Regions from separate parts of the Clostridium novyi NT genome, predicted to be linked through region 2. Evidence: predicted binding sites of a transcription regulator. Region 2 holds the regulator's gene; the other holds the start of a gene.
The links. Region 2 encodes CtsR, which represses protease genes until heat stress. Its sites were predicted from a motif close to AAGGTCAANNAAGGTCAAAT; they were not measured.

Region 1 (17,441 bases), 1.3 Mb from region 2:
TTAAATAATCTTTCAGAAGGATTAATTGTATATGATGAGTTCGGAAATTTTTCCTTTTGCAATAAAGCTGCTATAGATTTAATGGGAAAAGAAATCAAAAGACGCAATTTTAGAAACTTTTTTCAATACTTAAATAAACTTATTAATCAATCAGAGGAAATAAGATTACAAGAACTTTATTACAACTATAATTTCAAGCATATTCCAATAAAAGATTTTGAAATAAAGTTAAAAAGTAATGAAAATCATAAAGAAGTTTATATACAATTAAATTCAAATTATATATTAAAAGATAACTCTATAATTAATAATATTTTAACTTTAAAAGATATAACTAATATAAAAAACAAAGAAATTAAACTCCAAGAACAAAGGGAATTTATAAATGATGTTGTTAATACTATAGATGTACCTATTGCAGTAATAGAATTTGATGATTTAAAGTATAAGTTAATAAATAATAAATATAGAGAAATATTAAAGTACAATAATAATATAGAAGGAAAAATAGTAAAAGAACCTGAGATATTAAATGTAATAAATAATGTTTTTACTAAAGATAGATGTGAAAATGAATATATAGTAGCTCCATATGCAATTAAGGATAGTAACGGAAATAATATATATTATAAAATAAAATTTTCAGCAAAAATTAGTGAAAATAACGATATAAATAGATTAAATAGGCTATTTATTTGTGCTGGAGATATTACTGAGGAAATAACAAATAATAATGAACTTCAAAGTATATCAGATATGAAAGATGAGTTTTTCAACATGATTTCTCATGAATTAAGAACTCCTTTAACTATAATAAATTCTTCAGTTCAGCTTGCGAGAAATGTATATAAAAATGAAATAACTGATACAATAGATAAGGTTCTTATGAGAATAGATCAAAACTGTAGAAGGCTTTTAAAATTAATAAATAATATTCTTGATATTTCTAAGGCAGAAGCAGGATTTTTACAATTAGAATATTCATTTTTTAATATAGTATCAGTAACTGAAAGTATAGTAAGCTCAGTTAGTATATACGCTAAAAGTAAAGAAATCAATTTAATATTTGATACGAACGAAGAAGAGAAGATGGTAGCTTTAGATAAAGACAAGTATGAAAAAATTATATTGAATCTCTTATCTAATGCAATTAAATTTACTCCAGATAACAAAAATATATATGTAACTATATGTTCACAAAAGGATGTAGTCAAAGTTAAGGTTAAAGATGAGGGAGTAGGAATTCCAAAGGATAGCCTTGATAATATTTTCAATAGATTTATACAAATAAATAATAGTGTTAAAAATGTTACTCCTGGTACAGGTCTTGGTCTTGCTCTTGTAAAAAACTTTGTGGAATTAATGAATGGAAACATAAAAGTAAACAGTAAAGTAAATAAGGGAACTGAATTTACTATAACTTTTAAGGTAGACGATAGTAACCAGAAAATAAATTTAGATAATTTTAATTTAGCAGCTAACATTGAAAATAAAATGTTACTAGAATTTTCCGATGTAAATTAACTTAAGTGCATGAGGATTAACATTCTCATGCACTTAAGTTATTAATAGAATATTATTTAAATTTTTTGCTACTTATTATAGCATATTTTGTTCATAGTAATTAATCATTTTTTTTACCATTTCTCCACCAACAGAACCACATTGACGTGCAGTTAGATCTCCATTATAGCCATCTTTTAAAGGAACTCCTACTGCATTTGCAGCTTCCATTTTAAACTTATTTAATCCTTCTCTAGCTTCTGGAACAAGAACTTTATTTCTTGACATCTTAACCAACCTCCTTGTGTGTTTTGTGTTTCAATAATAGCTTATCCATTTTTAATTTATATATAATATAAGATGTAAGGTAAAAGAAATATAAATATACATTAAATTTATTAAATTGTTTTTATGGAAATATTAAAGCTTGTATAAGAAAATATATGTTACAATAGGTATATATGGTTTATAAAAATAAAATGAGGTGTATATTATGGAAATTGACAGTACAGTCTTTTCAGACCAGAAAATAGGCAAATTGTTAATTAAATTTGCTATACCAACAATGCTTTCATTACTTGTTATGGAACTTTATAATATGGTTGATACAATATTTGTTGGTTCTACTATTGGAGCTGTTGGTATAGGTGCTCTTACAATAGCACTTCCTATTCAAAAATTAATAACTTCTACTGGTCTTATGATGGCTGTAGGAACATCCACTGCTGTATCTAGAAATTTGGGTGGAAAAAAATACGAAAATTTAAGAAAAATAATTTTAAATTCTTTAATTTTAACAAGTTTAATTTTAATTTCTTTATGTGTCTTAATATTTTTATTTAAAGATGGTATTATAAAAAATTTATTAGGTTCTAGTGAAACTCTTTTCCCTTATGCTTATCAATATATATCTATAATTCTATTTGGTGGTACATTTCAATGTCTAACCTTAGTTATTGGATATGTAATTATGGCACTTGGAGATACTAAAGTAACTTTAAAAGCCATGAGTATTGGTGCTACAGTAAATGTAATATTAGATGCTATACTTGTAGTGCGTTTTTCAATGGGAGTAAAAGGTGCTGCTCTTGCAACTAGTTTTTCTCAAATTTTAGCATTTTCATATGCAGTTTTTAGATTTTTAAAAGTAAAGAAGGAAATTAATTTAGAATTTAAATTTATTTTTGAAAGAAAAATAGTTAAAACTATAATTAGTGTTGGATTTTCTACATTTATAGTTGAAGCATCAGATGGATTGCTTTCAATTGTATTTAATAATCTTTTATCTGCATCAGGAGGAGATGATGCAGTAGTTATTATAGGTACAATAACCAAAGTATCTATGTTTTTATTCATAACTGTATTGGGTATAAGTTCAGCTATGCAACCTATAGCAGCATTTAATTATGGTTCTAAAAACTATGAAAAATTGAAACTTGTAATAAAAGAAACAATAATATTTATTACTGCAACTACTTTGGTAGTATGGGGATTAATGATGATTTTCCCAAGTAATTTAATTGGAATATTTCTAAAAGATGAAGATCTTCTTTTAAGAGCTGTTAGAGCTTTTAGGATTGTTATAATTATATTTCCATGTGTGGGCATATATTATGTTTCTATATATTGCTGTCAGGCACTTGGAAAAGCAAAGGCATCTTTTATATTATCAATATATAGAGAGACTTTAATATGTATACCAGCAGCTATAATTCTTGTATATAGTTTAGGCACATTAGGAGCCTGGATAGCTTATCCTGTTTCAGATGGAATAGCAGCACTTACCGGGCTTTTTTATATAAAGAAAATTACAAATAAACTTAAAGCCTATTAAAATTAACAAAACCTCTTCTAAATATCATTATTTAGAAGAGGTTTTGCACTTTCTGTAGAAAATTCAAATCTACTTTAGTGGTTTTAATTATTGTATTTTAGTAATAATTATAGATTATTTTTTTCGTATTGTTCTACCATAGTTTTAACCATTTGTCCGCCTATTGATCCAGCCTGTCTAGCAGTTAAATCTCCATTATATCCATTTGTTAAAGGAACTCCTACTGCATTTGCAGCTTCCATTTTAAATTTGTTTAATCCTTCTCTAGCTTCTGGTACTAATGCTTTATTACTGCTTCTTGCCATTGTAATTACCTCCTAAATTTAATGTTTGATTTTTGTTACACTAGTATTTTAACCTTTTTTCAAATTTATATATTAGTGATTTAGAGGTACAAGTTCAAGTTTGTACTTGTTTTAGCAAAAGAAATAATAAATGTAATATTTTATTTTAAAAAATATAATTATTATTGAAGGGATATATAGTATAATAAAAAATTAGTGAGTGTAATAAAAAATTAAATATATTTGATTTTTGAAATATAGTTAGGAGATGATGTTTTGAGTAAATATAAGATTATCATGACCGGAGGCGGATCAGCGGGCCACGTAACTCCAAATCTTGCACTTGTACCTAAGTTAAAAGAATTAGGATATGAAATACAGTATATAGGTACAGAAAACGGTATAGAGAGAAAAATAATTGAATCAGAAAACATAAAGTATCATATTATTTCTAGTGGAAAGTTAAGAAGATATTTTGATATAAAAAACTTTTCTGATCCTTTTAAAGTATTAAAAGGAGTTTTTGAAGCAAAAAAAATAATAAAAAGAGAGAAACCTAATATAGTATTTTCAAAAGGTGGATTTGTATCTGTTCCAGTAGTAATTGGAGCGCGTTTAAATAGGATTCCTGTTATTTCACACGAATCAGATATGACTCCTGGACTTGCAAATAAACTTGCAGCACCATTTTGTAATAAGGTTTGTGTAACATTTCCTGAAACACTTAAATATATTAAAGATAATAAGGGAGTTTTAACAGGAACACCAATTAGAGAAGAACTTTTTAAAGGAAGCAAAATTAAAGGCTATGAAATATGTAAATTTAAAGATACAACTAAACCTGTCTTAATGATAATAGGTGGAAGTTTAGGTTCTAAAGTAATAAATAAAAGTGTACGAGATGCTCTTTCAAATTTAATTAAAAAGTATAATATAATTCATATATGTGGAAAAGGTAATTTAGATGAAAGTCTTCAAAATGTAGAAGGATATGTTCAATTTGATTATGTAAAAGATGAATTACCACATTTAATGGCAACAGCTGATTTATTTATATCAAGAGCAGGAGCTAATGTTATTTTTGAATTACTTGCGTTAAAGAAGCCAAATTTACTAGTGCCATTATCAGCTAAAGCTAGTAGAGGAGACCAAATATTAAACGCAAAGTCTTTTGAAAAAAGCGGATACAGTATGGTTATAGAAGAAGAAAGTTTAAATTCAGAAGTTATAACAAATAAAATTGATGAGTTATTTAAAGAAAAACAAAAGTATATTAAAAATATGAATTCTAGTTCTGCGAACAATTGTGTAGACAAAATAATATCTTTAATAGAAAAATATAAAAAGTAATCATTTCATAATAAATTATTTATAAGACATTTAAAAATATTTTTAGATGTCTTTTTTAATTAGTTTTTTCTTGTAATAAGGTATAAAATGTAAATAAGTCGAAATTTTCAGAAAACTTTGGTATAATATAGTTACAAGAAAGTTTTACTTAGGGAAAGGGGCGATTTTATGAAATTAGAATTTTATGGTGCAGCTAAATGTGTAACTGGTTCTTGTCATATTATGAAATTTAATGATAAGACAATACTTTTAGATTGTGGATTATTTCAGGGGAAAGATGAAAAGGTTAGAGGAAATGATGAATTTCCATTTGACCCTAAAAAAATTGATTATGTAATATTGTCTCATGCTCATATAGACCATAGTGGTAGAATACCTTTATTATACAAAAAAGGTTTTAAAGGAGAAGTAATTTGTACAAGGGCTACTAAACAATTATGTAGTATAATGCTACCTGATAGTGGGTATATACAAGAAACAGAAACTGAATGGAAAAATAGAAAGAGAATAAGACAAGGATTAGACACTATAGAACCCCTATACACAGCAAAAATTGCAGAACTTTCAATGTACTTGTTTAGAGATTATGATTACGATGAAATTATAGAAGTATTTGATGGATTTAAAATAAGATTTAGAGAAGCTGGACATCTTTTAGGTTCATCAATAGTTGAAATGTATATTAAAGAAGATTATGAAGATGAAGTGAAAATAGTTTATACAGGGGACCTTGGCAATACTAATAAGCCTATAATAAGAGATCCAAGCTATATAACCTATGCAGATTATATTATAATGGAGACAACCTATGGAGATAGAGTACATGGAGATATGGATTGGTCCTTTAAAGAACTTGTTAATATAATTACAGATACTTTTGAAAGGGGAGGAAATGTAATAATACCTTCTTTCTCAGTTGGAAGAACTCAAGAAGTTTTATATGCTTTAAGTAAATATGTAAAAAATAATATTTTAAAAGATGTAACTATATTTGTAGATAGTCCTCTTGCAGCTAATACATCAAAAATATATGAAGAATGTAGTGATTATCATGATAGTGAAATGAAAAGCTTAGTGAGAACTGGATTAAATCCTTTGAACTTTAAAGGTGTTAAATATACAAATACTCCACAGGAATCTATACAAATAAATAAATTTAAAGGAAATGCAATTATAATATCTGCCAGTGGAATGTGTGAAGCTGGAAGAATAAAACACCATTTAAAACACAATTTGTGGAGAAAAGAGTGTTCAGTAGTATTTGTTGGATATCAGGCTGAGGGAACACTTGGAAGAGCCATATTAGATGGCAATAAAAAAGTAAATTTATTTGGAGAACCAATAGCAGTTAATGCTAAAATTTATAATCTAGAAGGTTTATCAGGACATGCAGATAGAAATGGTTTAGTGGATTGGATTGATAAATTAATGGTAAGACCTAAAGAAATACTTTTAGTTCATGGAGATACAAAATCTCAACAAAGTTTCAAAGAGCTATTAGATTCTAAGGGATTCAAATCTAGAATAATGGATGTATTTGAAAGTTATTATATAAATGAACATCTTAAATTAAATGATGAAAATATCAAATATAGATTGATAAAATTATTAAATTCTATTGATAATGTTGAGGATATGAGTAAAGAAGTGTTAATGAAAGAAATAGAAAAAACCATAGATAATGATAATGCAAAGTTAAATAAATAAGCTGTTTTTAAGGATACTTATAAATAAATATAAGTATCCTTTTGTTTTCATAAATATAAACTAATTTTTAAAAACTTTTAAATTGATTTAGTACATCTAAGTTATTCTCGAAAAAGCTTAATAGATTATTTATACATTTTAATGTTTCAGGATTTATAGTATGTTCAATTTTTTCAGTTTCTTCTAGTATGCCACTACTTGAAACGCCTATTAATGTAAGAAAATTTTCTATGATTTTATGTCTTTTTAAAAGAGCGTTACCTATGCGTTTACCTTCATCTTTTAAGACTATAACTCCGTATTTTTCATAGTTTATGAGACCTAATTTAGATAATTTTTGTACCATTTTAGTGGCAGAAGGAGGTTGTATATTAAGTGATGATGCAAGATCATTTATTCTAGTAAAGCCAGATTTTTTGGATAACCTATATATCATTTCTAAATAGTCTTCCATTGAAGGGGTTAAAACATTAATATCTTTTTTCATATATTCGCTAAAGGTAAAGAAATTCTCTGTTTTCAAAATATCACCTACTTTAGTATAGTTGTTAAATTATATGCCAAAATTAAAGTTTTATTAACTATGAGTCACCTTAATGTTATTTTGTCATAATATAATATTAGCTAAAAAAGTTAGACTAAGCTAATTTTATTAGGTTATTGAAATAATTTTTAAAGTGGAGGCATAACCATAATGAAAAAAATAAAGGATAACATTAAAAGGCTAAGTGATATGAATGTTGGAAGTTTAGTAAAGATTGAAGATTTACTCTCAAGTGGATTTATAAGAGAGAGAATGCTTGCATTAGGGCTTACAAAAGGGGCAACTGTAGAAGTTATCCAAAGAGGACCTACAGGAGATCCTACAATATATAACATAAGAGGGGCAATGATAGCATTAAGAAAAGATGAAGCATCATTAATAGATGTTTCAATGGCTTAAAGCGTAGCAATCAATATAGGAGGAATTTATGGGACTTACTTATAAGTCAACTCAGGTAGATTCTTTAAGAGACATCTATAAGGTAGAAAGAAAAGAAGGACAGTATGTAGTAGCTTTAGCGGGAAATCCTAACACAGGTAAAAGTACAGTTTTCAACTCACTTACAGGATTACATCAACATACGGGAAATTGGCCTGGAAAAACAGTTGTCAATGCAAGAGGAGAATTTAAGTTTAAATCTAGTGAATATGTATTAGTTGATTTACCAGGAACATATTCACTTTTTGCAACATCTGCAGAAGAGGAAGTTGCAAGAGATTTTATTTGCTTTGGAGATCCTGATGTCACTGTTGTAGTTGCGGATGCCACTTGTCTTGAAAGAAATTTAAATCTAGTTTATCAAATAATGGAGCTTACAGATAAAGTTGTGTTATGTGTAAATTTAATAGATGAGGCAAAGAAAAAAAATATAGTAATAGACTCAAATAGATTACAAAGTGAACTTGGAATACCAGTTGTTATGACAGCAGCAAGAAGTGGCATTGGTATAGAGGAATTAAAAAGTGCTGTATATAAAGTTGTATCTAATAAAGTTACAGTAAAACCTGAAAGAGTAGTGTATAAGGAGAAAATTGAATCTATAGTAAGTAACATAGAAAACATAATACAAAAAGAGATTCCAAAGATAAACTCAAGATGGATAGCTTTAAGACTTATTGATGGTGATGACACTATAATACATTCTATTTTAAAAGATATTAGTGAAGAAAATAGAAAAGAAATATTAAAAGAAGTATGTGAATTAACTAAAAATATAGATAAAGAAAACATAAGAGATTATATAACACAAGAAACATATAAAAGAGTTGAAGATGTAATAAAGACCTGTGTAATTATAGACAAAGATAAAATGAACAGGGATAGAAAAATTGACAAGTATATAACATCTAAGATATTTGGAATTCCAATAATGATAGCTATACTGGCATTACTTTTTTGGATAACCTTAACTGGAGCAAATTATCCATCGGAACTTCTATCAAAAGCTTTTTTTAAATTTGAAGGGGTACTTACTAGTTGGTTTAACGAAATAAATGCACCAAAGTGGCTTTATGGGGTAATAGTATTAGGTCTTTATAGAACACTTGGGTGGGTAATATCAGTTATGTTACCTCCAATGGCTATATTCTTTCCACTATTTACATTGCTTGAAGATTTGGGATACCTTCCAAGAGTAGCATTTAATTTAGATCATCTATTTAAAAAAGCTTGCGCACATGGAAAACAGTGTCTTACTATGTGTATGGGAATTGGTTGTAATGCAGCGGGAGTTATAGGGTGCAGAATAATTGAATCACCAAGAGAAAGGTTAATTGCAATATTAACTAATAATTTTATGCCTTGTAATGGTAGATTTCCAACACTACTTGCTATATCATCTGTATTCTTAGTTGTAGGAAATAATAGTAGGCTATCAAGTGCAATTCCAGCTTGTACTATTACAATAATGGTGATACTTGGAGTTATTATTACACTATTCGTTTCATATATTCTGTCTAAAACCCTACTAAAAGGTATACCATCTAGTTTTACTTTAGAATTACCACCTTACAGAAAACCACAAATAGGTAGAATATTATACACATCTATAATAGATAGAACTATATTTGTTTTAGGAAGGGCAGTTGCAATAGCAGCCCCTGCAGGAGTTATAATATGGATTTTAAGTAATGTTACTATAGGAAATTTAAGTATATTATCTCATGTAGCAAATTTCTTAAATCCTTTTGCAAAATTAATGGGACTTGATGGTTTTATTCTCTTAGCATTTATTTTAGGAATACCAGCAAATGAAATAGTAGTACCTATATTATTAATGTCATACTTGTCACAAGGTTCTATGATAGATTTTGAGAGTTTAGAATCATTAAAAGGAATATTATTAAACAATGGTTGGACTTATCTTACTGCACTAAATGTTATGATATTTACACTTCTTCATTGGCCTTGTGCTACTACATTATGGACAATAAAAAGAGAGACTGAAAGTAACAAATGGACAGCACTTGCAGCATTAATTCCAACTGCAATAGCTATTGTTGTGTGTATGTTTAATACACTTATATTTAAAATATTTCGTTTAGTATAAAACATAAGAAATAGGTAAAAGTGAGGAAAATCATTTTACCTATTTTTCTTTATTGCTTGGAAATAAATTATCTATCATATTTTCTGCTAAGCGTTTATAAGTATTAGCTTCATTTATTACACATAAAACTAAAAGAAGTTTTCGAATAAGTTCTGTATTAGAATCATCTTCATTTTTAGTTTCTTTTTCTATTAGCTTAAATTTATCATTTATGTTGTTTAAAAATTGTTCTGATGTTTCTTTTTTTATATTTAAAAAGCTTTCATATAGATTTTTTAGATTTAAAGTTGTGTTTTCAGAGTCAGATAAATCTTTTATGACATCTTTAAATAATAAACTTATATCATTAATAGATAAATTTTGTTTTAGATAGTAGATTAAAATCAGTAAAATAATATGATTTTTACTATATTTTTTCTTAACTGGAGGAATTAAAATTTTGGCTTTAGTGTAGTTATTTATCATAGTTTTAGTTAGAATTTTATCATCTTCATTTCTTTTTAGGTTACTTAGTTTATCATCAAACAAAGTTATAACTTGATCCATGTATAAATCTAAATCTGGTATATCAGATAACTTAATATTATCTTCTAAATGAAGATTTTCTATAAAAGAATTTAAGTATTCATTATTTAGTTTCATTTGTAACACCTCAATGTATATGTATTAAAAAAATATTAACATAGTAATATTAATAATGCAATGTATAGTATATAAAACCACATATTGGTGGTAATAATATAGGTATATGAGAACTTTACAGTTTACTAGAAATATATTTAATAAATAGATAACAAAAGAAATTAAAACTATGATTAGTGAAAATATATGTAAATGCATAAATAAGGAGATATTTAGTTAAATTTAGAGTTTAAAACTACTATAACTTTGTGGTAAAATATATACACAACATGTAGTAGTTTTTAAAACTACGTTATGAAATATGCATATTTATATAATAGAAATTAGGAGATGGTTTAAAGTGAATAGGTTTAGGGAACCCGTAAGTGGATTTACACATTTGTTTGGTGTTATAATTTCTATAATAGGGCTTATAGTGTTAATTAATTATGAAAGGAATATAAAGTATTCTTCTTCTTTAGCATGTGTAGCTGTAATAATTTTTGGAATAAGTTTAATACTTTTATACACAGCAAGTAGTGTTTATCATCTAATAAAAGCGCCAGATAAAGTAATAAAGTTTCTTAGAAGAATAGATCATTCTATGATATATGTATTAATAGCAGGCACATATACTCCAGTATGTTTAATAACACTTCAAGGAAAATTAAGATGGATTATGTTCAGTTTAATATGGATTTTGGCATTAAGTGGAGTATTGTTTAAAATATTTTGGTTTAAGTCTCCTAGATGGTTATCTACATTACTGTATATATTTATGGGATGGATCGCAGTATTTATAATTTCTCCTTTGGCTAAGAGTATGGATATAAGAGGAATAGAATTAATGTTTATAGGTGGAGTTTTATACACACTAGGGGCAGTTATTTATGCTACAAAATGGCCAAGGATAAAATCAAAGGTTTTTGGATTTCATGAAATATTTCATTTATTCGTATTAGCGGGAAGCTTTTGTCACTATTTTATGGTATTAAAATATATTTTATAGTGAATGTTTATACAAAGGGAGAGGGACATTATGAAAAGATTAACTTCTATTGAAGAAATAAAAAAATTTATAAGTACAAATGAATTAGCATTAATATATGTTACATCTAAGCTTGAAACGTGTAGTGTTTGTCATATGCTACTTCCTAAAATTCAAGAACAGTTAAATAAGTTTCCTAAGTTAGAAATCGGTACAGTGGATTCAAGTGAAGTTTTGGAAGTTGCAGGAGAGTTTTATATATTTAGCTTACCTCTTATAATTTTTTATGCAGAAGGGAAAGAGGTATTAAGAGAGGGAAGATTTATTGCTATGGATAATTTAAAAAATACTGTGGAGAGATACTATAATTTAATTTACAAATAAGATTTTATAAATATAAAGGTTAAAGGATAAGTATGTTTGTCCTTTGATTTTTGCATTTATAATTATACATAATTTATAAAAAAATCCATAAAGCAAGGACAAACTTAAAGTAATATATTATAATCTAAGTTAGATTACTAATGAAAGAGGTTATAATATGAATAAGAGAGAAATTTATTATGAGATAAGTATGGCATTATTATCTTTATTTGTGGTTATTATGTCATTAGTAGACCTTATTTTAAATCTATCTCCTAAAGAAAGATATATTTTTAATATTATTGATAATTTTATATGGATAGTATTTATTTTAGATTATGTTATTAGGTTTTTTAAAAGTCATGGCAAAATTAAATTTATTTTTAATAACAAAATAGATTTGGTTTGTATACTTCCGTTTAATCCTTTATTTAAAGGACTTAAAATGTATAATATGGGAAAAGTGATAAGAATATCTAAGTTAACAAAGATAGTAAAAGCTACAGTGTTTCTATCTAAATTTAAGAAAAAAGCAAGTGCATTTATAAAAACTAATAATTTTAATTATGCTTTGACAATAACCATAATAGTAGTAATAATAGGATCATATTCTATCACGTTTGTTGAAAAAATGGAGTTTAAAGATGCATTATGGTGGAGTTTTGTAACAGCTACAACTGTTGGATATGGTGATATTTCTCCTAAAACTGGATTAGGGAGAATCATAGCTGTAATTCTAACTATAATAGGAATAAGCTTTATAAGCATGTTAACAGGAACAATAGCTACATATTGTCTAAATAAAAGAAAATTTAGAAGATCGTATAAAAGAATAATAATCGAAGACATAAAAGATAAACTTGATAATTTTGAAAACTTAACTAATGATGATATAAAAAATATGTTTGACGTATTAATAACATTAAAGAGAGATAATACAATTAAATAGTTATTTAAAATCACTATACTTTAAGTGTAGTGATTTTTGTTTTATAATCAGTTAATAGGCTATAATTAATAATATATAAATATTCCTAAGGAGTGAAATAGTTTGAAAAAAACATCAGTAGAAATTTTAGAAAAATACTATGGATATAAAAGTTTTAGAAAAGGGCAAGAACAAGTTATAAAAAGTGTTTTAGATGGAAATGATGTTCTAGCAATAATGCCTACTGGTGGAGGAAAATCCATTTGTTATCAAATACCTGCTTTAATGATGGATGGTCTTACTATTGTAATTTCTCCATTGATTTCTCTTATGAAGGATCAAGTTGATAGTATAAAAAATATGGGAGTTAGCTGTGCGTATATAAACAGTTCATTAGGTATATATGAGTTTAATGAAGTTATAGAAAATTTAAAGAATAATAAATATAAAATATTATATGTAGCACCTGAAAGATTAGAGTCTTATGAATTTTTAAGTGCTATAAAGGATGTTAAAATATCTCAAGTTGCAATTGATGAGGCGCATTGTGTCAGCCAATGGGGACATGATTTTAGAGTGAGTTATAGAAATGTAGCTAAATTCATAGATGGATTTAAGGAAAGACCAATAGTTACAGCCTTTACTGCAACAGCTTCTAATGAAGTTAGAGATGACATTATAAATCTATTAAGATTAAAAAATCCAAAAGTATTTATAACAGGGTTTGATAGAGAAAACTTAAATATTACTATAATAAAATCAGGAAGTAAAAAAGCTTATGTTTTAAATTATATTGAAAATAATAAAGAAGATTCAGGAATAATTTATGCTGCAACTAGAAAAGAAGTAGATAATATATATGATAATTTAAGTAAAAAAGGATTTTCAATTGGAAGATATCATGCGGGACTTAGTGATGATGAAAGAAAACAAAATCAAGAAGATTTTATACATGATAGAGTAAGAATTATGGTTGCAACTAATGCTTTTGGTATGGGAATTGATAAGCCTAATATAAGATACGTAATACATTATAGTATGCCTAAAAATATAGAGGCTTATTATCAAGAAATAGGTAGAGCAGGAAGAGACGGAGAAAAAAGTGAATGTATATTATTATTTGCACCAGGAGACATTCATATTCAGAAGTATTTAATAGAAGTAAGTGTTGAGAATCCTGAAAGAAAGAAAAAACAATATGAAAAGCTTCAAGAAATGGTAGATTTAGTTTATAGCAATGATTGTTATAGAAAATATATACTAAATTATTTTGGAGAAGAATTTAATGAAAGTTGTAGCAACTGTAGTAATTGTTTAAATGAAGGAGAAATAGTTGATAAAACTATAGATGCTCAAAAGGTATTGTCTTGCATTTATAAAATGAAGAGAAGCTTTGGAACTACTATGGTGGTTGATGTGCTTAGAGGTTCTAAAAACAAAAAGGTATTAAATTTAGGATTTAATAGTTTATCAACTTATGGAATAATGAAAGAATATACAGGAGAAGAATTAAAAAACTTTATAAATACATTAGTATCTCATGGGTATATAGGTTTAAGTGGAGGTACATATCCAGTTTTAAACTTAAATAATAGGTCCATAGGTGTTTTAAAGGGACAAGAAATAGTGGAGTTTAAAGTCTTTGAGGCTAAACATAAAGATACTCACATAAATAAATTATTTAATATACTTAAAGCATTAAGACAGGAAATAGCACAGAGAGAACAGGTAGCACCCTATATTATATTTGGAGATGGCACACTTAGAGAAATGAGCTTAAAATATCCTAGAAGTAGAGAAGAAATGCTTGAGATTTCAGGGGTAGGGGAAATTAAGTATGAAAAGTATGGAGAAGAATTTGAAAAAGCAATTATAGATTATGTAAAAGAAAATAATATAAATTTAAAAAATACTTATTTAAATTTAGAAGAAAATAATAAAGATATTCCTCTTGAAGTTACAACAGATATAAAATTGTTTAATGAATTATTAAAGATAAGAGAAGATTTTGCAAGAGAAGAAAAAGTGCTTCCACAAATGATATTATCTAAAAATACATTAAAAGAGATAAGTGGAAGATATCCTTTGGATGATGAAAACCTAAAAGATATTTCAGGAATAGGACCTAAAAAGATAGAAAGATACGGCTTAAAGATACTACAGTGTGTAAATAAATATGTATATGACAATAATATAACGGTTAATTGGGTAGATAAAAAAAGAAGAAAAGCTATAATAGATGGAGAAACAAGAGAAAATAATGAAATAGCTATGGATATGCTAAGTAATGGATTTAGTTTAAATGAAATAGCAAAAGAACTTGAAGTTGGAATTTCAACTATACTTGGATATGTAACTGATTATATAAAAAATGGAGGAAATATAGATTTTGACTTATCCTTAGAAGGACTGTATACAAAAGAAGATGAAAAAATTATTGTTGATGCTTGTAATAGAGTTGGATATGAAAAAGTTAGTAAGATAAAAAAAGAACTTCCTCCAGAAATTAAATATGAATCTATAAGAGCAGTTATATTAAAAAAGTATTATTTAGCTTCTTAGAAGTAGTATTTTTATTTTTGCATAAAAATATATTTAAATTAATATCAAATAGACTTTGACTTTCTTTGACCTTTGTATTATTATATAAACATAAACAAATAATAATACAGATTAGAGGATAAATTTTGAAGAGGTGAAACATATGAATGTAGATAAAATGACTGTAAGAGTACAACAAAGTTTAAATGATGCATATAGTGAGGCAGTTAAATATAATCATCAACAAATGGACATAATACATTTATTTTCTGCACTTGTAAATCAAGAAGATGGATTAATTCCTAATATATTTGAAAAAATGGGTGTAAATATAAATGTTCTTAGAAATGATCTACATCTACAACTAGATTCTATGCCAAAGGTTTTAGGTGAGGGAGCACAATCATCAGGTATAGTAGCTACTAGAAGAATAAATGAAGTTTTAGTTAAAGCAGATAAGATAGCTAAAGATTTTAATGATTCGTATATAAGTGTAGAGCATGTTATGCTTGCAATAATTGAAATAGATAAAAGTGGAGCAGTAGGAAAATTATTAAATAAATTTTCTATTACTAAGGATGCATTTTTAAAAGTTTTACTAGAGGTTAGAGGAAATCAAAGGGTAGACACTCAAGATCCAGAAGGAACTTATGATGCTCTTGCAAAGTATGGTACTAATCTTATAGAACTTGCAAAAAAACATAAATTAGATCCTGTAATAGGAAGAGATGAGGAAATAAGAAGAACTATAAGAATTTTATCAAGAAGAACTAAAAACAATCCAGTATTAATTGGAGAACCAGGAGTTGGTAAAACAGCTATAGTTGAAGGTCTGGCTGAAAGAATTGTAAGAGGAGATGTACCAGAAGGACTAAAAGAAAAAATAATATTTTCATTAGATATGGGAGCTTTAATTGCTGGTGCTAAATATAGAGGAGAATTTGAAGAAAGATTAAAAGCTGTTTTAAAAGAAGTACAAAGTTCTGATGGAAAAATAATTTTATTTATAGATGAAATACACACTATAGTTGGAGCAGGTAAAACAGATGGTGCTATGGATGCTGGAAACTTAATTAAGCCATTACTTGCAAGGGGAGAACTTCACTGTATAGGTGCTACAACTTTTGACGAATATAGACAGTATATTGAAAAAGATAAAGCACTTGAGAGAAGATTCCAAACAGTTATAGTAAGTGAACCAACAGTAGATGACACAATTTCAATATTAAGAGGACTTAAAGAAAGATTTGAAATTCACCATGGTATAAGAATTCATGACTCTGCAATAGTTGCAGCTGCTAAATTATCTCACAGATATATACAAGATAGATATCTTCCAGATAAAGCAATAGATTTAATTGATGAAGCTGGTGCCATGATAAGAAGTGAAATTGACTCACTTCCAACAGAGCTTGATATAATAAGAAGAAAACAATTAATGCTTGAAACTGAAAAAGAGGCATTAACAAAAGAAAATGATGAAGCTTCTAAAAAAAGACTTGAAACTTTAGAAAAAGAACTTGCAGAACTTAAAGAAAAAAATAATGAAATGACTGCAAAGTATGAAAAAGAAAAAGCTCACATATTAGAAGTAAGAGATTTAAAGAGCAAACTTGACGATGCTAGAGGAGAAGTAGAAAAAGCAGAAAGAGATTATGATTTAAACAAAGTTGCTCAATTAAAATATGGAACTATTCCAGAACTTGAAGCAAAGGTTAAAGAAAAAGAAGAAGAAATGCAAAATAATTATGAAGGAGCTCTTTTAAAAGAAGAAGTTACAGAAGAGGAGATATCAGAAATTGTATCTAAATGGACTGGTATACCTGTAACTAGACTAGTTGAAGGAGAAAAAGAGAAACTTTTAAGACTTGAAGATGAGTTAAAGAAAAGAGTAATAGGTCAAGATGAGGCAACAGTTGCAGTTTCTAATGCTGTAATTAGAGCAAGAGCTGGTTTAAAGGATGAGAGAAGACCTATAGGTTCATTTATATTCTTAGGACCAACAGGTGTTGGTAAAACAGAACTTGCAAAAACACTAGCAAGAAACTTATTTGATAGTGAAGATAATATTATAAGAATTGATATGTCTGAATATATGGAGAAACACGCCGTATCTAGACTAGTTGGACCACCTCCAGGATATGTTGGATATGAAGAAGGAGGTCAACTTACTGAAGCTGTTAGAAGAAACCCTTATTCAGTAATATTATTTGATGAAATAGAAAAAGCT
Region 2 (17,441 bases):
GATAAAACAGGATTTGATATATCAGTAGAACCAAAGGATGATATGGTAGTTGTTAAATCAAAGGGTGTTGCAGCACATGGAAGCCTTCCACAACTAGGTAAAAACGCCATAATGCAATTATTCATGTTTATAGGAGAATTACCACTTGAAAAGAGTGATATAGTTAACTTTATTAAATTTATGAATAAGCACATTGGTATGGAAGTTTACGGAGAATCTTTTGGTGTTGGACTTGAAGATGAAGTATCAGGAAAACTTTCATTTAATGTTGGTGTAGTAAATATGAATAAAGATAAGGTAACTATGACATTAAATTTAAGATACCCTGTAACATGTAAATTTGAAGATATGATAAATGGTTTAAATAAAACATTATCTAACACAGATATAAAGATAGAAAATATGGATCATCAAGAACCTTTATATTTTCCAGAGGATAATCCGATTATAAAAGTACTTTCAAAGGTTTATGAAGAACAAACAGGAGATAAAACAAAATTACTATCAATTGGTGGAGGAACATATGCAAAGGAGATGCCTAATATAGTTGCCTTTGGCCCAATATTCCCAGGTGAACCTGACTTAGATCATCAAGCTAACGAGTATATGAAAATTGATGATTTAATTAAAAACACTAAAATTTATGCTCATGCTATGTATGAACTTGCAAAATAATAGGTAAACCTAAAATAGTATTTATAAAAATGGTTAAATATAATCTATTAGAATATAATTTTTTATATTTTGGTAGATTATATTTCCATATATCATATTTTAAAGGAATAGGTGAGGAAATATGGGGCTTAAACATACAATAAGAGGATATGCTAGATTACCAAAAAGTATAATTGCTATATTTTTTGCAAGAATTATAAATAGTTTGGGAAACTTTGTTTACCCATTTTTAACGATTTATTTAACGGAAAAGATGGGAATGACATCAGATAGAGTTGGAAACTTTATGTTAATGGCAGCAATATTTATGGGTTTAGGGTCAATAGTTGGAGGTAAACTTTCAGATATAATAGGACGTAAAAAGATTATATTGATATTCCAAGCTATGTCTGCAATAACCCTTATACCATGTGGGTTTTATGAGTATTCTATGATAACGCCATGGCTTTTAATTATTTCTGGATTTTTTGGAGGGGCTGTTCAACCAGCAAGTGCAGCTTTAATAGGAGATCTTACTAATACTAAAAACAGACAGGAAGCTTTTTCGCTTTTATATTTAGGAATAAATATAGGTATTGCAGTTGGACCATTAATTGCAGGGGTTCTATATAAGAATTATATTAGATGGATATTTTGGGGAGATGCAATAACTACTTTATCTTCCTTGATATTAATTATAGTTTTTGTAAAAGAGAGTATACACGATATAAGAGAAGAGGAAATAGAAAAAGATAATATTGATGAAAAAAGTGAGGAAGGAAATTTATTTATGATAATGATGAAAAGGCCTACTTTACTTATATTTTCATTAGTATGCTTAATATATTCCTTTGTTTACGCTCAAAATGGATTTTTGATTCCCCTTCAAGTGAAAGAAACGTATCCTGAAAATGGAGCTGTGCTTTATGGAAGTTTAATGTCCATAAATGCTATAGTAGTTGTATTTTTCACGTTTATTATAATACATTTAACTAGAAAAAATTATGCCATTTTTAATATGGTACTCTCAGGAATATTTTATACTGTAGGTTTTGGAATGCTTTTTTATGTAAAAAGCTATGAATTTTTTATAATATCAACAATTATATGGACTGTTGGAGAGATAATAGCCTCAACCAACCAAGGAGTATATATAGCAAATCACACACCAATGTCCCATAGAGGAAGGGTTAATTCTATCATTCCTTTAATAGCAGGTACAGGCTATGCGATAGGTCCTAAAATTATGGGATTATACATAAAAAATAGAGCTTTAAATTGGGCGTGGCTTGTTATTGCAGTATGTTCTGTGGTAGCAGCAGTTATGATGTATGTTTTATACAAAGTTGAAATTCACAGCAAGAAATCCCATAAAAATTTATAGTATAAAATAATGGAAATAAACTAAAAAAACTCTTTGAATTTTATAAAAAAGGTGTTAGAATGTTAACAAAGTCGGTATTCTAAAAAGAAAGTGAACTTAAAACATTTTAAAATTAATAATTAAGTTTGGTTAATTCGACTTATATCCTAAAAGGGAATAAGAACGGAGGGGAATAATTATGGAAAAAAATATTTCAACTGACAATAATAAGGAGACTGTAAAGACTACAAAAGAAAAAACAAGAAAAATCACTGTATTTGCAATGTTTGCAGCAATATCAATAATACTTGGATTTACTCCACTTGGAATAATTCCAATTCCACCTGTAAGTGCAACAATAATTCATGTACCAGTAATAATTGTTGCAATATTAGAAGGACCATTAATGGGTGCTCTTATGGGATTGGTATTTGGTATTATAAGTTTTGCAACTGCTATTATGAGACCTACTGTAATATCATTTATAGCCTATAATCCACTTGTGTCTATAGCACCAAGAATATTAATAGGATTAGTTGCTTACTATGTATATAAGTTTTTCCCAGGTAAAAAGGAAAGCGTAAAGGTAGGAGCATCAGCAGCCTTTGGAACATTAATGAATACTGTTGGTTTCTTAGGTATGGGATACATAATATATGGCAATAAGATAGCAGAAGCTTTAAAAAGAGACCCTAGCACTATAGGAAAATGGGTTTTAGGAATAGGTGTAAGCCATTGTTGGCTTGAAATGATAGTTGCTATAGTAATAACAATACCAATTGTATTTGCAGGTAAAAAAATAAGAAAATAATTAAGAATTTATATATTAAGTAGTAGAATCTATGGATTTTACTACTTTAATTTTAATTTAGCTATGTTTTCGGTGTAGTATTTAGATAGACTATACATGTTAGACATAGCTTAATTGTTATAAAAAATAGGGGGAGTTTCAATGAAAAATATAAAAATTACAGATATAAGAGGAATAAAGATAGGACATGCTCAAAATTTTGATGGACCTACAGGATGTACTGTTATTCTATGTGAAAAAGGAGCAGTAGCTGGAGTAGATGTAAGAGGAGGGGCTCCTGGCACTAGAGAAACAGACCTTTTAAATCCGTTAAATATGATGGAAAAAGTACAAGCTATACTTTTAACTGGAGGAAGTGCTTTTGGGCTTGATGCAGCATCAGGTGTAATGAAGTATTTAGAAGAAAAGGGATTTGGATTTGATGTTGGAGTTACAAAAGTACCTATTGTTTGTGGAGCCGCATTGTTTGATTTGGTAGTAGGCGATCACACAATAAGACCAGATAAAGATATGGGATATGAGGCTTGTTTAAATGCAACTAGTGATGAAGCTTTGGAGGGAAGTGTAGGTGCTGGAACTGGAGCTACAGTTGGTAAAGTTTTAGGCAGAGAATATGCTATGAAAGGTGGACTTGGAACCTACGCAGTACAAGAAGGTGATTTAATGGTAGGGGCTATAGTTGCAGTTAATTGTTTAGGAGATGTAATAGATTCAAAAACAGGAGATGTGGTTGCTGGAATTTTAAATGAAGATAAATTTGGATTTAGAAACACAGAACAAATAATGATAAGTAAATATAGTGATAATAAAAATGCTTTTAATGGTAACACAACAATAGGGGCGATAGTAACTAATGCTAAATTAACTAAGTCAGAAATAAATAAGGTAGCATCTATGGCTCACAATGGATATGCAAGAAGTATATATCCAGTACACACTATGTATGACGGAGACACTATTTTTTCAATGGCAACAGGAGAAGTTAGTGCAGATGTAAATGTAGTTGGATTACTTGCTGCAAGGGTAATGGAAAAAGCTATTGTTAATGGAGTTAAAAAAGCTAAAAGTATGTGTGGATATAAAAGCTATGGAGAAATGGACAAAAGAAAGTATTTTAAAAATATAACTATAAAAGAATAAATTCCTATATAGATTAAAAAAGGACGTAAATAAAAGAAAAACAAATAATAAATGAGTTATTTTTATAAAATACCTTAATTTTAAAAAAATATATCTTGAAAAAATATATGATATGAGATATAGTATAACTACAGTAATTAATAATTATTATTAAAAACAAAAGAGTATTAACAAATACGAATTAAATATAAAATGAAAATAAAAAGAATTATATATTAAATCTAGGAGGAATATTATTATGAAAAAATTTGTTTGTACAGTATGTGGATATATTCATCAAGGAGAAGAAGCACCAGCATTTTGCCCTCAATGTAAAGCGCCACAAGATAAGTTTGTAGAAAAGAATGAAGAATGTGAAAACTTAGAATGGGCAGATGAACATAGAGTAGGAATCGCAAAAGACATAGATCCAGAAGTTATAGAAGAATTAAGAGCTAACTTTACAGGAGAATGTACTGAGGTTGGAATGTACTTAGCTATGAGTAGACAAGCTGATAGAGAAGGATATCCAGAAGTTGCAGAAGCTTATAAGAGAATAGCTATTGAAGAAGCAGAACACGCTGCTAAATTTGCAGAATTATTAGGTGAAGTTGTAACAAACGACACTAAGAAAAACTTACAAATGAGAGTTGAAGCAGAACATGGTGCATGTGAAGGAAAGAAAAAATTAGCTACACTTGCTAAAAAATTAAACTACGATGCTATCCATGACACAGTTCATGAAATGTGTAAAGATGAAGCTAGACACGGATCAGCATTCAGAGGATTATTAAACAGATATTTCGGATAATCCCTTTGCTTTAATATGTTAATAAATATATGTCAAATATAGATAAAACAAAAAAATAAAATTAATTATCTTACGAAATAAAATACTCCATATAATTATGGGGTATTTTATTTTTAATTTTGTATAAAAAACGATTAAAACCAATAACATATTAGTAATTGAATTTATTTTACAAAAATAATATAATATAATTAAAGTCAAAGAAAGACAAAGTCAATAGAGGTGATTATATGGCGCGATTATCAGATATAATCGAAGAATTTATAAAAGATATGTTAAATGACAGTGAAAATAGTGAACTTGAAATAGGGAGAAATGATTTAGCAAGTCATTTTAGATGTGCTCCATCTCAAATAAGTTATGTACTAACTACCAGATTTTCAACGGATAATGGATATTATGTTGAAAGTAGAAGGGGGGGTGGAGGCTGTATAAAGATAAGAAAAATAGAGTATGAGAATAATGATTCTTTAAAATATCTATTTGATAAAAAAATAGGAAATAGTATTACCCAAAATACAGCTTATGGCATAATCCAAGGACTTCAAGAGAGAGATTTTATAACAGAAAGAGAAGCTAAACTTATGAAGATATCAGTAAATGATAGAAATTTAGTTATAGCACCAGAAGAAAGAAATATTCTTAGGGCTCAAATATTAAAAGCTATGTTAAATATTATTTTGTTATAAAATTCAAGAAAAGTGGTAAAATATAGAATATGTAAGAGAATTTACAAAAGTTCAGAGGGGTGATATTTTGCTTTGTGAGTTATGCAATAAAAATGAAGCTACAATACACATAACTAAAATAGTGAATGGGGTAAAAAAAGAAGCTAACATATGTTCAGAGTGTGCAGGAAAAAGTGAAGGTTTTAATTTAACTTCTGATATGGATATAATGGCTCCATTTTCTTTTCAAAATATTATAGGTGGCTTAATGGACTATGTAAACAATACTACTAAGAATAATACAGTTGAAGAGATAAAATGCAAAAATTGTGGAGCATCTTATAGAGAGTTTAAAGAAAAGGGATTGCTTGGTTGCAGTGAATGCTATAAGTATTTTAGTCCTGCTATATTATCAGTTGTAAGAGGAGTTCAAGGAAATGTTGAGCATGTTGGAAAAATACCTAAAAAGCTAGGAAAAGACTTAATTCATAGACGAAAAATCCTAAACTTAAAAGAACAATTGCAAAAAGCTATAGCTTTGGAAGAATACGAAAAAGCTGCAGAAATAAGAGATAAAATAAAAGAAATAGAAAAGGAAATTACAGAAAAATAGGGGGTGAGAGTATGGAGAATTGGATAAATGTAAATAATGCAAGTGAAGATATTGTACTTAGTAGTAGGATTAGACTAGCGAGAAATCTAAAGGGAATACCTTTTCCAAATAAATTAACTGTGGATTCTGCAAAAGACGTTGTGGAGAAGGTTGAAAATGCTATTTTTACAATACCTGATTTGAAAGATAATTTAAAAAGTAATCATTTATGGGAAAATGATAATGAAACTAATAAGATGTATCTTGAAAAACATCTTATTAGTAGGGGACTTATAAAACATGCTAAAGGTTCTGCATTTTTAATAGACAATGATGAAACTATTAGCATTATGATAAATGAGGAAGACCATTTAAGATTACAGACAATAACATCAGGCTTAAATTTTAAAGAGGTTTTTAAATCTATAAATGAGCTTGATGATCTACTTGAAGAAAATTTAGAGTATGCTTTTCATGAAAAACTTGGGTATATTACAGCATGTCCAACTAATCTTGGAACAGGGCTTCGTGCATCAGCTATGGTTCATCTTCCTGCTCTTACTGCCAATAAGGATATAGTAAAGATCTTAAATGGAATAACTCAACTTGGTATGACTATAAGAGGGTTATATGGAGAAGGGTCAAAAGCTTATGGTAACTTATATCAAATATCTAATCAAATTACTTTAGGACGTGCGGAAGAACAGATCATTACTAGTTTAGAGGGCATAGTAAAGCAAATTATACAGCAAGAAAGATTAGCAAGAGAAAGAATGAAAACTAAATATAAATATGAGGTTGAAGATAAGATATTTAGATCATTAGGAGTTTTAAAGTCTGCAAGAATATTAACAGCTAGAGAGGTTTTAAACCTACTTTCAAATGTGAGACTTGGAGTTGAAGAAGGAATAATAAGCAATATTGATAAAAGTATATTAAATAATCTTTTAATAAATACTCAATCTGCAAGTATTAAAAAGTCATCACAAAAGAAATTAACTGATATAGAAGAAAAAATTGAAAGAGCAAAAATAGTTAAAGAAGGATTAAAGGGTATAGAACTTTAAAAGTTTTATTAGGAGGTGTATATATTTTATGATATTTGGAAGATTTACAGAAAGAGCGCAGAATATTCTTTACTATGCAAAGCAAGCAGCACAAGAATTTAGGCATGGATATATTGGAACTGAACATATATTGCTTGGACTTTTAAAAGAAGATAAGGGAATGTCCAAAAATCTTTTAAATGATATGAATGTAAATGAAGAAAATGTTAAGAATTTAATTGCCCAATATGAATCTTTTGGAGAATTTGAATTAAATCAAAAAGAGATACCGCTAACTCCAAGAACAAAAAGATTATTGGAGCTTAGTTTACTTGAGGCAAGGGATAAAGGACATAATTATATTACTCCTGAACATATGCTTTTAGCTTTAATAAAAAAGGAAGACGGACTTGCTTATACTATACTAAATGATTTAGGAGTTAACTTTGAAAAACTTGAAGCCCAACTAGAAAATGATCCTAATTTGAAACAAGGAAAACAAGTTTCAGGAGAAAGTAATGAAAGAGTGTCTCATAATACACCTACTTTAGATAAGCATGGTCGTGATTTAACTAAGATGGCTGAGGAAGGAAAACTAGATCCTGTAATAGGTAGAGGTGCTGAAACGGAAAGAGTCCTTGAGATTTTATGTAGAAGAATTAAAAATAATCCTTGCTTAATAGGAGATCCTGGAGTTGGAAAAACTGCTATTGCTGAAGGACTTGCACAAAAGATAGTGCAAGGTAATATACCAGAAATACTCAAAAATAAAAGAGTTATAGCACTAGACATATCATCTATGGTAGCTGGTTCTAAGTATAGAGGTGAATTTGAAGAAAGAGTTAAGAAAATAATGGATGAAATATACAAAGACAAAAATGTAATTTTATTTATTGATGAAATTCACACTATAGTAGGAGCTGGTGGAGCTGAAGGGGCCATTGATGCTTCTAATATATTAAAACCTGCACTTGCAAGAGGTGAAATTCAATGCATAGGAGCTACAACTATAGATGAATATAGAAAATATATAGAAAAGGATTCTGCACTGGAGAGAAGATTTCAACCAGTTAATGTAGGAGAGCCTACAAAGGAAGAATCTATAGAAATATTAAAGGGACTTAGAGATAAGTATGAAGCTCATCATGGAGTTAAAATAACAGATGATGCAATAGTTGCAGCAGTTGAACTTTCAGATAGGTATATAACAGATAGATTTCTACCAGATAAAGCTATAGATTTAATAGATGAAGCTGGTGCGAAGGTTAGAATAAAAAATCTAACAGCCCCACCAAGTTTAAAAGACATGGAAGCAGAACTTGAGAAGGTTGTTAAGGAAAAAGAAGATGCTGTTATAGTTCAAGATTTTGAGAAAGCTGCATCTTTGAGAGATAAGGAGAAAAACTTAAAGCAACAGTTAAAAGATTTTACTGACAACTGGAAAAAACAAAGCCACATGGTAACTGAAATTGTGTCTGAAGATCAAATAGCTGAGGTAGTATCTACTTGGAGCAATGTGCCAGTTGAAAAATTGACAGAAAAAGAAGCAGATAGATTATTAAAATTAGAAGAAACTCTTCACAAAAGGGTAATTGGTCAAAATGAAGCAGTTAAATCCATAGCAAGAGCTGTAAGACGTGCGAGAGTTGGACTTAAAGATTCTAAAAGACCAATAGGTTCATTTATATTTTTAGGACCTACTGGAGTTGGAAAGACAGAGCTATCAAAGGCACTTGCAGAAGCTATGTTTGGTGATGAAAATAATATGATAAGAATTGATATGTCAGAATACATGGAGAAACATGCAGTTTCAAGACTTGTTGGTTCTCCTCCAGGATATGTAGGACATGATGAGGGTGGACAATTAACAGAACAAGTAAGACGTCATCCTTATTCAGTAATTTTATTTGATGAAATTGAAAAAGCTCATCCAGAGGTATTTAACATACTACTTCAAATTTTAGAAGATGGAAGACTTACTGATTCAAAAGGAAAGACTGTTGATTTTAAAAATACAATAATAATATTAACTTCAAATGTAGGTGCTTCAAGAATAAATAAGCAAAATACTTTAGGATTTTCAAGAAGTGAAGATGAAGCGGAAGATGAATATGAAAAGATGAAAGATAATGTAATGGAAGAATTAAAAAATAGTTTTAGACCAGAATTTTTAAATAGAATTGACGATATTATTGTATTCCATTCATTAGATGAAGAAAACTTAAAGGAAATAGTTAAACTTATGCTAGATGAAGTATCAAATAGATTAAAAGATAAAGATATATATATTGATTTTGATGATGAAACAGAAAAGCTTCTAGTTAAAAAAGGTATAGATGTAACTTATGGTGCAAGACCATTAAGAAGAACTATAACAAGAATAATAGAAGATAAATTATCAGAAGAAATATTAAAGGGTGTTATAAAAAAAGGCGATAAAGTATATACTACAGTTGAAAATAATGAGTTAATATTTAAGAAAATCAACTAAATTTTAGAGATAATTAGAACCGATTAGTGTAACCATTGTTATGCTGTCGGTTTTAAAATTATCATAAATTAACTAATTTCTATAAAAATTTTTTATTTCATACAATTTTATACTAAAATAATGTATAATAATATTTTGTATGAATAAATAGGAGTGATGTGATATGGCTAAGAATAAAAGCGTATTTGTATGCCAAGAATGTGGATATGAGGCTCCTAAATGGTTTGGAAAATGTCCTGGTTGTAACACATGGAATAGTATGGTTGAAGAAAAGAAAATGGATACTGTAAAAAGTAAAAGGGTTGGAATAACTCAAAATAACAGTAAGCCAGAGAGTATACTAAACATAAAATCAGGAGAATTTAATAGATATGATACTGGTATTGGAGAACTTAATAGGGTTTTAGGTGGAGGACTTGTTAAGGGTTCTTTAACATTAATATCAGGGGCTCCCGGTATAGGGAAGTCAACAATACTTCTTCAAACAGCAAACAACATTGCTACAAAAATAGGAAAAGTATTATATGTATCAGGAGAAGAGTCCGGTGAACAGATAAAAATAAGAGGTGACAGAATAGGAAATATATCCTCTGAACTTTATATATTATCTGAAACTAATTTAGAAATAATAGAAGAACATATTAATTCAATGAATCCAGTATTTGTTATAATAGATTCTATACAGACATTGTTTAAACCGTCTATTGAGTCAGCACCAGGAAGTGTATCTCAAGTTAGAGAGTGTTCTAATGAACTTATGAGAATAGCAAAAACTAAAAATATACCATTATTTATAGTTGCCCATGTAACAAAGCAGGGAGAACTTGCAGGACCTAGAGTATTAGAGCATATGGTAGATACAGTTTTATCATTTGAAGGTGAAAGAACTCAAGAATTTAGAATATTAAGGACATTAAAAAATAGATTTGGAACTACAAGCGAAATTGGTGTTTTTGAAATGAGAGAAGAAGGGCTTCGAGAAATCTTTAATCCTTCTGAAGTATTTTTAGAAGAAACTAATTTTAATGCAGAAGGTTCAATAGTTATAGGTGTAATGGAAGGAACTAGACCTATATTAGTAGAAATACAAGCATTAGTTACAGAAACTAAGGCAATTATGCCAAGAAGAACAGCAGTGGGTGTTGATAATGCTAGATTAAATCTTATATTAGCTGTTTTAGAGAAAAAGCTAAAAATTCCTTTTTATAATTGTGATGTTTATGTAAATGTAGTTGGAGGAATTGACATAGAGGGTACTTATGGAGATTTAGGACTTGCACTTGCATTAGTTTCAAGTATAAAAAGTAGAGAATTTAAGTTAAATAAGATGATTGTTTTTGGAGAAATTGGGTTAACAGGAGAAGTAAGACCTATTTCATTATGCGATAGACTTGTTAATGAAGGCATAAAAATGGGATTTGAGAATATTGTTATACCAACTAGAAATAAAGATAAAATAACAACAAAAAATAAAAATATAATTGGTGTTTCATCATTAAAAGAGGCTATATCAAAAGTATTTTAATAAAAAAATATAAGGGAAGGAGGGGAAGTATATGAGGCTTGAAAAGGATAAAAAGCTTATTGAAATATTAAAGATAACAGCACCAGGAACTCAACTAAGAGAGGGACTAGATAATATTTTAAGAGCTAAAACTGGGGGACTTATAATACTTGGAGATAGTGAGGAAATATTAGAAATTGTAGATGGTGGATTTAACATAGACTCCGAATACAGTTCTTCATATATATATGAACTTGCCAAAATGGACGGAGCTATAGTTTTAAGTAGCGATTTAAAGAAAATATTATATGCAAATACGCAACTTATACCACAAGCATCTATACCAACATTTGAAACAGGCACTAGACATAGAACAGCTCATAGAGTTACAAAACAGACAGGATGTATTGTAATTGCTATATCTCAAAGAAGAAATATAATAACAGTGTATAAAAATGATATTAAATATGTATTAAGAGATAGTAGTGTAATACTTGCAAGAGCAAATCAGGCACTTCAAACTTTAGAGAAGTATGTTTCTGTTTTAGAAAGAGTAATGAGTAATTTAAACTTATTAGAATTTCAAGATTTAGTTACATTATTTGATGTAATGACAGCCATCCAAAGAACTGAAATGGTAATGAGAATAGTTGATGAAGTTGAAAGATACATAATAGAGCTTGGAAATGAAGGAAGACTTATATCAATGCAACTTAGTGAACTTGTTAAAAGTGTTGAAGAAGACGGTATACTTTTAATAAGAGATTATTGTAAAGATGATATGGACTATAATAAAATATATGAACAAATTCAAAATATGTCTTCAGATGAAATACTAGAACTTGATACAATTTCTAAAGCACTAGGATATGCTTCGGGAGTACCTCTAGTAGACACATTGATTTCACCAAGAGGATACAGAATGCTTAGCAAAATACCTAGAATACCTGTTAATGTTATTGAAAATGTAGTAAATAACTTCAAGGAACTAAAAGAAGTTATGGAGGCATCATATGAAGAACTTGATAATGTAGAAGGTATTGGAGAGGCAAGAGCTAAAGCCATTAAGAATGGACTTAGAAGATTAAGAGAACAATTTATGATAGATAAACAAATATAGCACAAAATAAGATATCTTATTTTGTGCTATATTTGTTTATCTTAAATTATATTTTCCAAGTGTTTTTGTTTTATCATATTCCTTTAAAAGTATATCGTATAGATTTAAATCTAATAAGTTACATAATGATGTTAAGTAGAATAAATTATTTCCTATTTCTCTTTCTATAATTTCTCTACATTTGTCACAAAGTTCTCCGTGTAGATGATTATCAAGATTAAGTTTTAAAGAATCTAGTGACGTATTGTAAGCAGGTGACAAAGATTGTTTTTTGGCATCTATTTCTATACAGCCGCAATTAGTAACAGATTTGGCTATAGCCCGGTTAATTCTACCTTGGGTTTCCTGAAGCTTTGTAATTATATCAAGTAAGCTTCTGTGTCTTAAAAGAGATTCATCTACTGCGTTTTGAAAATCATCAAAAATAACGTCTTTCATAATTTCAACTCCTCGCAATGTTTAACCAATATATTACAAATTAATTATAAAATGTTTCACAACCATTTGTCAATGAATGGTAAATAATTAATTAATACACATATATAATAAAACATTAAAAAATTTATTAATAGGGGGATTAATAAGTTAAATTTTAGTCAAAAATATATATAAAGGAATATGTCCGTGAATAATTTATAAACAAATTTTCCTTTAGTTGCAATAACGTATATAATAATATATATTGTTATTAAAAAAGTTAAACAATGATTTTGGATTTATATTATTTTGAGGAGGTGAAGTCTATGTTTAAAAAAGTACTTAGAGGTCTTTTTACTTTAATGGGAATTGTGCTTGGATTCTTAACTGGTGAGTGGCTTCTTAATCTAAATCAACTAGCATATTTTGCTGGCAATACTATACTTAGAATTGTATTTATTATTTTTTCTTCTTTGATTCTTGGACTTATATTATTTTTAATTTCACCTGTTTTTAGTGCGTTAATAACTAGAGTTATGGAATATCTTGAAGATAGTATACAAAGAACCCCTACAATTGATGTGTTAATAGGGGCTATTGGCGCTATTATAGGATTAATAATTTCTATTCCTGTAGTGAGTTTATTTAATGACACTCTTGTGTTAAAAATAATAGGGATAATTATAGTTCTTATAGTATCATCAGTATCAGCTGATGTATGCGTCAAGAAAAAAGAAGATATAATTGGAGTTATATCTAATTTGAAAAAAACTAATACTACTAAAGAAAAGAAGCTTAAAGCTTCATATAAAGGAACTCCAAAGGTATTAGATACATCTGTAATAATTGATGGAAGAATTCTTGATATATGCAGAACAGGTTTTATAGAGGGGACACTAGTTATACCTAACTTTGTATTAGATGAATTAAGACATATAGCCGATTCTTCTGATAGTTTAAAGAGAAATAGGGGAAGACGTGGTCTTGATATATTAAATAAAATTCAAAAAGAATTAGATTTAGATATTAAGATAACAGATAAAGATTTCCCAGAAATAGAGGAAGTTGATAGTAAGCTATTGAAGATGGCTAAGGTTTTAAAAGGTAAAGTAATAACTAATGACTATAATTTAAATAAAGTAGCAGGAGTTCAAGGAGTACCAGTATTAAATATAAATGAACTTGCAAATGCTGTTAAGTCCGTAGTTCTTCCAGGAGAAGAAATGATACTTCAAATAATTAAAGATGGAAAAGAGCAGGAACAAGGAATTGCTTATTTAGACGATGGTACAATGATAGTTGTAGAAGGTGGAAAAAGACACATTGGTGAAGTGAAAGACGTTATAGTTACATCTGTATTGCAAACTGCTGCTGGTAGAATGATATTTGCAAAAATCAAGAGATAAATACTAAAAGAGGTGTTTTAGTGTGAGCAAGAATTGTGCAATTGTAGTAGCAGCAGGTAAAGGAACTAGAATGAATACTGACATAAACAAGCAGTTTATAAATTTAAAAGGAAATCCAATTTTATATTATACATTGAAGAAGTTTCAAGATAATACATCTATAGATAATATAGTTTTAGTTCTATCAAAAGATGAAATTGGGTATTGCGTGGAAAATGTATTGAAAAAGTACCATTTAGATAAAGTAACTCATATAGTTGAGGGTGGAAAAACAAGACAAGAATCTGTTATAAGTGGATTAAATGCAGTTAAAGATAGTGAAATTGTGTTAATACATGATGGAGCAAGACCATTTATAGAAGATAGAATAATTGAAGATGGAATAAAATATGCTAAATTATACGGAGCTTCTGCCTGTGGTGTAAAAGTTAAAGATACTATAAAAGTTATAGCTGAAGATGGATTTTCCAAAGATACGTTAAAGAGAGAAGAGTTATTTTCAGTTCAAACTCCACAGTGTTTTAAATATGATTTAATATTAAATTGTCACAAAAAAGCTTTAAAAGATAACATTGAAGTTACTGACGATACATCTGTTGTAGAAAGTTATGGCCATAGAGTGTATTTGTATGAGGGAAGTTATAACAATATAAAAATAACAACTCCAGAAGATTTGCCTATGGGAGAGAGTATACTAGAAAATATTAAAACATGTTAAGATACATAAAATAAACTCTTTCTAATATTTTATTAGAAAGAGTTTATTAATTTTTAAAATACTCTAGAAATAAGGTTATTTATTAGTGGAAGAATAAACAATAAATATGTATAATTTATAATAGGGCATTTAGTGCGATAATATCCTTTAAAATTAGGTTATAATAAATAGAATAAGTTGAATGTAACTTGTTGGGAGGCAATAAAATGAAATTATTTAATACAATGACTAGACAAAAGGAAGAGTTTAAACCTATTAAAGACGGAGAGGTTAGCATGTATGTATGTGGACCTACAGTATATAACTATTTTCATATAGGAAACGGAAGAACTTTTTTAGTGTTTGATACTATAAGAAGATACTTTGAATACAGAGGATACAAAGTAAATTTCATTCAAAACTTTACAGATATAGATGATAAAATGATAAAAAAAGCTAATGAAGAAAATATCACTGTAAAAGAATTAGGAGATAGATTCATACACGAATACTATAAAGATGCAGATGGATTAAATATAAAAAGAGCTACTGCTAATCCAAGAGCTACAGAATATATGGATGAAATAATACAGTTTGTTAAGGATTTAATTGATAAAGGATATGCATATGAAGTTAATGGAGATGTATATTTCAGTACAAAACAATTCAAAGAATATGGAAAATTATCAGGACAAAATTTGGATGATCTTCAAGCTGGAGCTAGAATATCAGTAGATGAGAGAAAGAAAGATCCAATGGATTTTGCTATTTGGAAAAGTGAAAAGCCAGGTGAACCTTCTTGGAATTGTCCATGGGGAAAAGGTAGACCAGGTTGGCATATAGAATGTTCTTGTATGGCTCACAAGTTATTAGGAGATACAATAGACATACATGCAGGTGGAGCTGACTTAGTGTTCCCTCATCATGAAAATGAAATAGCACAAAGTGAAGCTAGAAATGGAAAAACTTTTGCGAACTACTGGATGCATTCAGCATACCTAAACATAAATAATAAAAAGATGTCTAAGTCTTTAAATAATTTCTTTACTACAAGAGAAATATTAGAAAAGTATGATGCTGAAGTAATAAGATTATTTATGCTTTCTGCTCATTATAGAACACCACTAAACTTCAGTGACGATTTATTACAAAGTGCTAAGGCTTCTAATGAAAGACTTTATAATGCAATAGGAAACTTAGAAAGACTTTTAGATGAAGTAAAAGTAGATAAAGTTACTGAAAATGAAAAAGAATATGTTAAGAATTTAGAGTCATATAAAGAAAAATATATAGAAAAGATGGATGATGATTTTAACACTGCTGATGCAATATCTGTAATTTTTGACTTAGTAAAAGATATAAATACTAATATAAATACAGAGTCATCAAAAGAACTTGTTGAATATTCATTAGAATTAATAAGAGAACTTGGTAAACCGCTTGGAATACTTCAAAAATCTACAATGTTAGATCTAAATGCAGAAATAGAAAAACTAATAGAACAAAGACAACAAGCAAGAAAAGATAAAGATTGGGCTTTAGCTGATAAGATAAGAGATGACCTTAAAGCTCGTGGTATAGTTCTTGAAGATACTCCACAAGGGGTTAGATGGAAAAGGGAACAATAATTGTTTTTTATAAAGTGTAGTCATATTATTGACTACGCTTTTAAATTTATTAAAATTATAGTATCATTAGAATAATAACTTTAGTAATTAAAGGAGAAATTTTAATGGAGATTGATTTTTTAAGGAATAAGTTTACTATAAATGAAGCTGTTCAGTTAAATCCTTTAGTTTTAGCTTTTGTAGGAGATGCGATTTATGAAGTTTTTGTAAGAAGATACTTAGTTGAACAAAATCAAGATATGTCTGCACATAAACTTCATGTTAAAGCTGTATCTTATGTTAAAGCACATTCTCAAAGTGAGATAATGAAGCAAATAAAAGAATCTTTAACTGAGGAAGAAGAAAGAATTTTTAAAAGAGGAAGAAATGCAAAATCAGGAACAGTTCCTAAAAATGCAGATGTTAGAGAGTATAGAATGGCAACTGGCTTTGAAGCATTAATGGGATTCTTATATTTGACAAATCAGTTAGATAGACTTAATGAACTTATGAATATGAGTATAAAAATACATGGTTAATTAATTTAATAGGGAGTGGGAAAATGGCGTTAAAAGTTAAGTTAATAGAGTATACACCAAATCCAGAAAAGGTTATAGCGTCGGCGGCTAAACTTTGTTATAGTGCATCTTCTATAGATGATATATTAGAAGGATTAGATGAAGGGAATGTAGAGAGTTTCCTACAAAGATTAATGTCTTATGGACATGCTTCTCCAATTGAACATGTTTCCTTTACTTTTGGAGTTGAGGGAGTTTCAAGATCGTTAACACATCAACTTGTGAGACATAGAATAGCATCTTACTCACAGCAAAGTCAAAGATATGTAAAATTAAATCAGTTTGAATACATAGTTCCACCAGAAATAGAGAAAGATGATAATGCTAAGAAAATTTTTGTTGAAGCTATGGAAAATAGCCAAAAAGCTTATGACAAGATCGTTGATATACTAAGAGAAAAGCATATAGAAAGCGGAATGAAAAAACTATCTGCGGAAAAGAAAGCTATAGAAGATGCTAGATATGTTTTCCCAAATGCATGTGAAACAAAAATAGTTCTTACTATGAATGCTAGAAGTTTAATGAATTTCTTTGAGCATAGATGTTGTAATAGAGCT

Region 1: the regulator CtsR is predicted to act here: its motif matches at 15,286-15,305, upstream of clpB (ATP-dependent chaperone ClpB).

Annotation. Positions count from the first base shown of each region.
Region 1 covers NC_008593.1:1,495,088-1,512,528, reverse strand. The annotation lists gene NT01CX_RS07105 (sensor histidine kinase) at 1-1,524, shown strand, start outside; gene NT01CX_RS07100 (alpha/beta-type small acid-soluble spore protein) at 1,600-1,791, opposite strand; gene NT01CX_RS07095 (MATE family efflux transporter) at 1,997-3,337, shown strand; gene NT01CX_RS07090 (alpha/beta-type small acid-soluble spore protein) at 3,445-3,642, opposite strand; gene NT01CX_RS07085 (undecaprenyldiphospho-muramoylpentapeptide beta-N-acetylglucosaminyltransferase) at 3,898-4,971, shown strand; gene NT01CX_RS07080 (MBL fold metallo-hydrolase RNA specificity domain-containing protein) at 5,140-6,678, shown strand; gene mntR (transcriptional regulator MntR) at 6,746-7,201, opposite strand; gene NT01CX_RS07070 (FeoA family protein) at 7,373-7,621, shown strand; gene feoB (ferrous iron transport protein B) at 7,650-9,770, shown strand; gene NT01CX_RS07060 (DUF1836 domain-containing protein) at 9,810-10,412, opposite strand; gene trhA (PAQR family membrane homeostasis protein TrhA) at 10,753-11,400, shown strand; gene NT01CX_RS07050 (thioredoxin family protein) at 11,431-11,763, shown strand; gene NT01CX_RS07045 (potassium channel family protein) at 11,921-12,691, shown strand; gene recQ (DNA helicase RecQ) at 12,794-15,232, shown strand; gene clpB (ATP-dependent chaperone ClpB) at 15,375-17,441, shown strand, end outside.
Region 2 covers NC_008593.1:197,881-215,321, forward strand. The annotation lists gene pepV (dipeptidase PepV) at 1-675, shown strand, start outside; gene NT01CX_RS01060 (MDR family MFS transporter) at 797-2,038, shown strand; gene NT01CX_RS01065 (ECF transporter S component) at 2,217-2,828, shown strand; gene NT01CX_RS01070 (P1 family peptidase) at 2,970-3,968, shown strand; gene NT01CX_RS01075 (NADH peroxidase) at 4,207-4,758, shown strand; gene NT01CX_RS01080 (CtsR family transcriptional regulator) at 4,989-5,447, shown strand; gene NT01CX_RS01085 (UvrB/UvrC motif-containing protein) at 5,515-6,039, shown strand; gene NT01CX_RS01090 (protein arginine kinase) at 6,051-7,085, shown strand; gene NT01CX_RS01095 (ATP-dependent Clp protease ATP-binding subunit) at 7,114-9,555, shown strand; gene radA (DNA repair protein RadA) at 9,719-11,080, shown strand; gene disA (DNA integrity scanning diadenylate cyclase DisA) at 11,112-12,179, shown strand; gene NT01CX_RS01110 (hypothetical protein) at 12,216-12,617, opposite strand; gene NT01CX_RS01115 (PIN/TRAM domain-containing protein) at 12,923-14,002, shown strand; gene ispD (2-C-methyl-D-erythritol 4-phosphate cytidylyltransferase) at 14,025-14,720, shown strand; gene cysS (cysteine--tRNA ligase) at 14,927-16,327, shown strand; gene NT01CX_RS01130 (Mini-ribonuclease 3) at 16,432-16,845, shown strand; gene thyX (FAD-dependent thymidylate synthase) at 16,869-17,441, shown strand, end outside.